Regions from separate parts of the Marinobacter sp. LV10R510-11A genome, predicted to be linked through region 1. Evidence: riboswitches for the same ligand, from Rfam matches in the RefSeq annotation. Region 1 holds a riboswitch; each other region holds the start of a gene.
What was found. A riboswitch is a leader RNA that binds a small molecule or an ion and turns the genes downstream of it on or off. The one in region 1 is predicted to bind cobalamin.
Positions count from the first base shown of each region.

Region 2: linked by a shared signal. The riboswitch ahead of CPH80_RS22730 (ribonucleoside triphosphate reductase) and the one ahead of CPH80_RS15585 (ribonucleoside-diphosphate reductase subunit alpha) in region 1 are both predicted to bind cobalamin.
Region 3: linked by a shared signal. The riboswitch ahead of CPH80_RS14070 (TonB-dependent receptor domain-containing protein) and the one ahead of CPH80_RS15585 (ribonucleoside-diphosphate reductase subunit alpha) in region 1 are both predicted to bind cobalamin.

Region 1 is NZ_LT907980.1:3,248,914-3,251,179, forward strand. Features, by position in the region: gene CPH80_RS15575 (substrate-binding periplasmic protein) at 1-169, shown strand, start outside; gene CPH80_RS15580 (DUF3047 domain-containing protein) at 138-911, opposite strand; cobalamin riboswitch at 993-1,189, shown strand; gene CPH80_RS15585 (ribonucleoside-diphosphate reductase subunit alpha) at 1,328-2,266, shown strand, end outside.
Region 2 is NZ_LT907980.1:3,909,258-3,911,523, reverse strand. Features, by position in the region: partial or broken gene CPH80_RS22730 (ribonucleoside triphosphate reductase) at 1-999, opposite strand, end outside; cobalamin riboswitch at 1,150-1,355, opposite strand; gene CPH80_RS18810 (U32 family peptidase) at 1,414-2,266, opposite strand, start outside.
Region 3 is NZ_LT907980.1:2,935,127-2,937,392, forward strand. Features, by position in the region: gene CPH80_RS14070 (TonB-dependent receptor domain-containing protein) at 1-1,211, opposite strand, end outside; cobalamin riboswitch at 1,370-1,580, opposite strand; gene cobD (threonine-phosphate decarboxylase CobD) at 1,610-2,266, opposite strand, start outside.

The DNA of each region.
Region 1 (2,266 bases):
ATTGCGTTATTCGGCCTGGTTGTTTTCCCTAGCGAGCCCCAAGGCGGCGCTGCTGCGAGAGGAATTCGACGATGCCTATCTGCGCCTTGTGAGCAGGGGCGAGGCACCGCCCATCCGGGATTTCAATTCCGGATATGTTATTCCCGGGTTTCCTGTTCAACACCGCTAGAAAGGTTTTCTGGATTTGTCGGGGCGAGGGTGATATCGCCATACCACGCGCTTGCTTGTTCACCGGTGTTGTCTGAATCCGACATGATGGCGATGCCCCGAATTGGCGGCGGGCTCTCCCCAAACGCCTTTCGGTAGTCTGCAATAACATCCCGCTCGATGCTTATCCACTCGCCCGTCTTTTCGCGGCCGGAACTGACGGCAATCATCACGGTTTTATCGGTGTATGGGTTGGTTATAAACTCACCCTTCGGCAAGGTGTTTGCCCAGATGTAGTTCAGGGCATTGCCGGGCAGCTCCTCTCCAAACAGCAACTCCACCGTTTTACGCTTCGCCCGTTCGAAAAAGCCCGCTTTATCCGGCTGAAACTCGAAGGCAACGTATATCCGGGCAGGGTAGTCATCACCGGATTTTTTCAGAGCATCGCCTTTTTCAAACACATTAGACACCTTCCAGCGCCAGCTCAGCATCGGTGAGTTCTCCGGTTTTATATTAAGCCGGGTAATCAGGCCGGACGCACCGCCGGAGGTATGTGCTTTTACCACCTGAGCGTCGTTCTCGCGGATCAGTTCGTAGCGAGTGTGCTGATCTATGTTGGGAAACTCCAGAGGCTCCCAGCCATCTGAAAGCGACGTCATTTTCGAGAATGCCGGAAGCAATGACTCCTGTGCCAGCAACTGAGGCGAGGCCAGGCTGAATGCTGCAAGCAGCAGCCAGGTAACAGGGCGGATGTTGATATGCATGAATTCGTCCCACTTTGCAGTGTGTCTGTGACAGACCGGCGGATTGAGGAAAAGTGCCTTGTCCTTCTGATTCTTCCCGTATATAGTGCCAAAATCCTTGGTTAGATACCAGATATGGTATCGGGAATCCGGTTAGAATCCGGAACTGACGCGCAGCGGTATTGGGGAACGAGCGTGGCATAAAGACACTGGCCTAGGCCGGGAAGTCGCCACGCAAGGCAGAACCTTGAGGTTCATGCCCCTAAGTCCGAAGACCTGCCAGGGAAGACTGCACCTTCGCGAATCAGGCGCCTGCATTTGGCCCTACAAGGTGAGCAGCAACGAACACGGCACTGTTACAGCCATCACTGGCTGGTGCTGGTTTGTCCTGCGTACGCGAAGGTTACGGAATTCACGCGTATTCAGGAGATAACGGTATGTCTACGACAAGCCTCGCCGAAGATCGGCCCTCATCGTCATCCGCTACAGAAGCCCTTCAGGTTATCAAACGTAACGGTAACCTGGTCAACTTTACCCCCTCTAAAATCAGCGTAGCTGTTACCAAGGCCTTTCTCGCCGTTGAAGGCGACCAAGCGGCAGGGTCTGCTCATATCAATGACGCCGTTCACCGGGTAACCGCGCAGGTTGTGCAAGCCATCAGCCGCCGCCTGAAAGCCGGTGGCCGAGTGCACATCGAAGACATTCAAGACCAAGTCGAACTGGCCCTGATGCGCGCCGAAGAACAGAAAGTTGCCCGTGCCTACGTACTGTATCGCGAAGAACACGCCCGCGAACGCGCACTGCACGAGCCAGTAGAAGCCCACCCTCATCTCACCGTAAAACAGGCCGATGGCCGCACTGCATCGCTAGATTTGGGCCTGATGAAGCAACAGGTCGACCACGCTGCATTCGGCCTTGAAGGTATTGATGGCGACTCCCTTGTAGAAGAAGCCACCCGTAACCTCTACAACGGCATCGACGAAGCCCAAGTGCTAACTGCACTCATCATGACCGCCCGTGGCCGCATTGAGCGCGAGCCGGACTACAGCGCCGTCACCGCACGCCTGTTGTTGGAGCAGCTGCGCCTTGAAAGCGTAACCGCGCTGAAGCTGGACACCAACCTGACCTTGGCAGAGGTTTATCCACAGGCCCTGAGCACCTTCATCAGCGCCGGCATTCGCTACGAGCTGCTCGACGAAGCCATGGCCGCTTTCGACATGGAACGCCTGGGCGCCGCGCTGAAACCTGAACGTGACCTGCAGTTTGGCTTCCTGGGCCTGCAGACCCTGTATGACAGGTACTTCCTGCACTGGAAGGAAGATCGCTTAGAACTGCCGCAGGTGTTTTTCATGCGTGTAGCCATGGGCTTGGCACTG
Region 2 (2,266 bases), 660 kb from region 1:
TCATTTCATTCAGACCGTTCACGCCAATGGTAGAAAAGTGGTTTCGCAGGGTGCCCAGATAGCGCTGGCTATATGGCAGCAGGCCTTCCGCCATATGCTGGCCAATGACTTGGCGTTTCGTTTCCAGGCTATCCCGGGCTAACCCCATTAGTTTATCCAGGCGCGCATACAGCGCCTGCTTACGCCCTTTGTAGAGATAGCCCAGGCGAGCACAATTAACCGTTACCACGCCAAGAGAGCCGGTTTGTTCTGCTGAACCAAACAGGCCGTTGCCACGCTTGAGCAGCTCGCGCAAATCCAGCTGCAACCGACAACACATAGAGCGGACCATGCTGGGTTCAAGATCCGAGTTCAGGAAATTTTGAAAGTACGGCAAGCCATACCGGGCCGTCATTTCAAACAGGCGCCGGGCATTTCTTCTCCGGCGATGACAGGTATCTGTTCCCGCAGATCTTCCGGGCACACCCAGTCAAACGTAATGTTAGTAAAGGGTGTTTGGGTGCCCCATCGCGAGGGCACATTGAGGTTGTAGACGAACTCCTGAATACACTGAAGTACCGATTCGTAACTCAGGTTATCCCTGCGGATGAAAGGCGCTAGATAGGTATCGAAAGAGCTGAAGGCTTGAGCTCCCGCCCATTCGTTTTGCAAGGTGCCCAGAAAGTTCACCATCTGGCCGATGGCGCTCGACAAATGCTTGGGTGGCGCCGATTCTACCTTTCCGGGCACACCGTTCAGGCCTTCATGCAACAACGTGCGCAAAGACCAGCCGGCACAGTAGCCACTGAGCATGTCCAGATCGTGTATGTGGAGGTCTGCGTCGCGGTGCGCCTGGCCGATGTCTTGGGTGTAAACATCGTTCAGCCAGTAGTTCGCGATAACTTTGCCAGCGGTATTCAGAATCAAGCCGCCCAGAGAGTAACCCTGATTGGCATTGGCATTTACTCGCCAATCGCTACGTTGAAGGTACTCGCTGACGGTTGCAGAGATATCCAGTAAAAATGGTTTCACTGGCTCGAAGGCTGCGGGAGTGGCTGACATGGTGTTCCTCCTGGAATCGCGTCAGGTATTTTCCCTTCGCGGACACAGGAGGCCATCCACGGGAAATCGCCCCATGCATCAGCCAGCTGCTCACCCTAAGTCGCGAAGGTGCAGTATTTTTGCCTTGGCAGGTCTTCGGACTCAGGGGCACGAACCTTTCGGCTCTGCCTTACGTGGCGACTTCCCGGCTTGCGCCAGTGTCATCATTACCACGCTTGTTCCCCAATACCGCTGCGCGTCAGTTCCGGACTCTTACCGGATTCCCGGCCACTAAACACAACATATAGTGGCAAACCAAGACAAAAACACTATATACGCGATTCAAAGGAGTTTCAACAAAAAAACATATATTTTACTACTTATGCCTTTTCGTCAGGAAGGCACCAAATCCATCCCCGGCCTTCCATACCAGTAACCATTGCAAGGCGGCGCCTCAACAAGCTGCAGCGGGTCGGTTGCTGGGGCTTCGCCACGGCGCGCCTGATCAAAGCGGCGGACCACTTCATCCATGCCCTGATGCTCTGGGCTTAGGCGTACAGTGGACACTCCCATTTGCGCCATATCCGGCATTTCCCGCATCAAGTCGTAACGAGCACCAGACAAAGTAGAAGTGCCGTTAAGGCGAAACAGCTCTTGGGATTCGCGGGAGCGCAGCTCCATACCATCTGGGTGCTGCAAACAGCGGAACTCGCAGTTGTCTTTGGGCAGGTTGTAATGCCGGGCGGTAAAGCAGCGGGACGACCATGCCAACGGCAAAAAGCCCCAGGCAAAAACCTCTGCAGCTAAATCCAGCCCTTCCGCTTCCAACTCACCAATCAATTGGCGCAGGGTTTCACGGCCCAGCTCTACCGGTAAGTTCCAGCCCTTCAACCCCTGCTTTGCTAACAGTTTCAGGGTTGCGCTGTTGTAGATGTTCATGGAAGGGCCAGTCACAAACGGCAGATTGTTCTGAGTGGCCAGCTGTAGAGCGCTCTGATCATTAGCCTCTACTAGATACTCCTGCTGGCTGCAGATTTTGCGCAGGGCCCGCAAATCCGCTTCGGATTCAATCAGCGTTTGTGTTGAGAGCACCACCTGCTTGCCGCAATCCTTGAGCACAGCGGCAATCTCCAACCAATCCGCCAGCCTCAGCTCGCGTCGGCGGGAACACACGGTTTCTCCCAAATATACCGTATCAACCGGCCACTCGGCGGCGTTGGCGTAAAAATCAAAAACGGTTTGTTTG
Region 3 (2,266 bases), 310 kb from region 1:
AGATCATTAAAAGTCGGTGCCTTGAACGAAGTGCCGGCACTGGCGCGTACCCGATAATTTTTATTCAGAGCATACCCAACTCCTACACCCCAAGTTTGCTCTGTACCGAACGTTTCATTGTCGTCACTTCGTAAGCTCAAATGGACATCCAGAGCGTCAAAATTCAATAATGCCTGGCTAAAAAACGCACTATTAGAACGGCTACGTTCATCATAAACTACGGTGCTATCTACCTGATCCACCGTATACTCAGCGCCCAACACAAACTCGTGCGCCCCAAAGGTCAGCCAATTCTCTAATCGAGAATTTCTCGTTCTAGTATTAAATACTCCAGGAAATGAGCTGAAATCTTCCATTTCGTCTCTCGCATCAGAAAACTGCAATGATGCGCGCCAATTTGCGGTAATTGGAACATCCAGATTCACACCTGCAACCTGAAAGACGAAGTCTTGTTCCCCGCCGTCATACTCAGTGTTACCTTCGGCATTCAGGAATGTGAAGCCAAGACGGACACCATTATCAAATTGATGACGTCCACTTGCCACACCAGACGTATTCTTATAGCTTTTATCTTCCCCGCCAGTAACTACAGGCGCACCATCTGTACGGAACTGATTTATACCAATGCTGAGCTTTGAAGAGTCGTTCGCAAGCGCAGCTCCTGCAGCATACTGCTGGCTGTTATAGTTGCCACCACCCGCTTCTAGCCAGCCAGTCTCCCCCTCATTTTGAGGCAAAGTAAAAGCCTGTATCACGCCGCCAGTGGCGTCAGCGCCATATAGACTGCTGCGGCTTCCCCGAACAATCTCAACTCGGTTAATTAATTGTGGTGGCAGATGCTGCCAAGCAGCCCCGCCGAGAGTTGCGGAACGAATCCGAATACCATCAACCAAAAGCACCGAAGCATCTGAAGAATTCCCTCGGATGAAAACACTCGTTGTTTTACCAAAAGAGCCATTGGGCACTACAGACACACCAGGCTGAGATTCAATGAGCTCACGAAACTCTTTGGGTTGTTGATAGCGAATATCATCTTCCTCAATGACAGTAACGGACGTCAGGCTTTCGCCCACCGTTTTCGGCCCAAGAGTTGCCGTGACAACAATCGGGTCTAACTGAGGAGTCTGTGAATCCTGAGCGATGGCAATTGAGAGGGGGCTAAACGCAAACGGGACTACCAGAGCTCTGATAACTGGCCGGGAGACTTTCATAAAACGCACTCAAATACGCACCACGCGCACCCGCATGGCTGATTATTGGTGCTGCAAAGGGAGAGAAAACCCGGCGGCAAGCCAGGCTGGAGCAATACAAAGGGTGGGGAAATTCCGTAAGACAGGCCGGTGTTTACCCACCGCAACTGCCCTCCGCAGCGTTCGGTGTGTTTACAGGCCGGTCTCCGGACTTGTGAGTTGTAATACTGAGCAGCGTAAGCCTTCCCATGCTTGCGCACAGTGGCATCTCTCTTCGCCGATCACTCACTTACCGTTGCGGGGGCAGTGCCGGACTTTAACCGGCTTCCCGTTTCACTGTTGTAACGACGATGATTGCACCACAACAGCACCTACAAACGCCGGGAAAGGCTAACAATGCGTTAATGTTTGGTCAATGACTAATCACAACTCTTTCCAACCAAAGCCATTTCCAGCTTTCGCCACTGACTTTCATCTGCTGCCAGGCCAAACCTCGACATTCCCGGCTGCTCAAAGACCCGAACCAAAACCCCCTGCTCAGCCAGTTGATCCGCCAGCAGCCGTGGATAATCAGTGCGAACTGTCAGGAACAGCGCACTACCACCAGCCAGCGTAAGCCCGGCTGCCTGCAACACCCCGCGCAATCTGCCCGCACTCCGCTGCAAGCGGGCACGAGCCTGAAGCTGCCAATCCGTATCGCTCAGCGCCTGCGCCATCACGTAGCGAGCCGGCCCACCAAGCGACCAAGGGCCAAGCACTCGCTTTAAAGCATCAGCAACTGCAGAGTCCGCAAGCACCACCCCGGCGCGCACGCCCGCCAAACCAAAAAACTTCCCAAGCGAGCGGAGCACTATTAAACCTGGCAGCCCAGCATGAGAACACAAACTGAACGCTGGCGTAGCATCCATAAATGCCTCATCAACAACCAACCAGCCACCGCGCTTTTGGAGCCGCTGGCACCAGCGCATCAATGTAGAGGGCGGGATTATTTCCCCGGTGGGATTATTGGGGTTAATCCACACCAGCACATCCAGCTGATCTAACCAACGATTATCGCAACCTGACGCGCCACAACG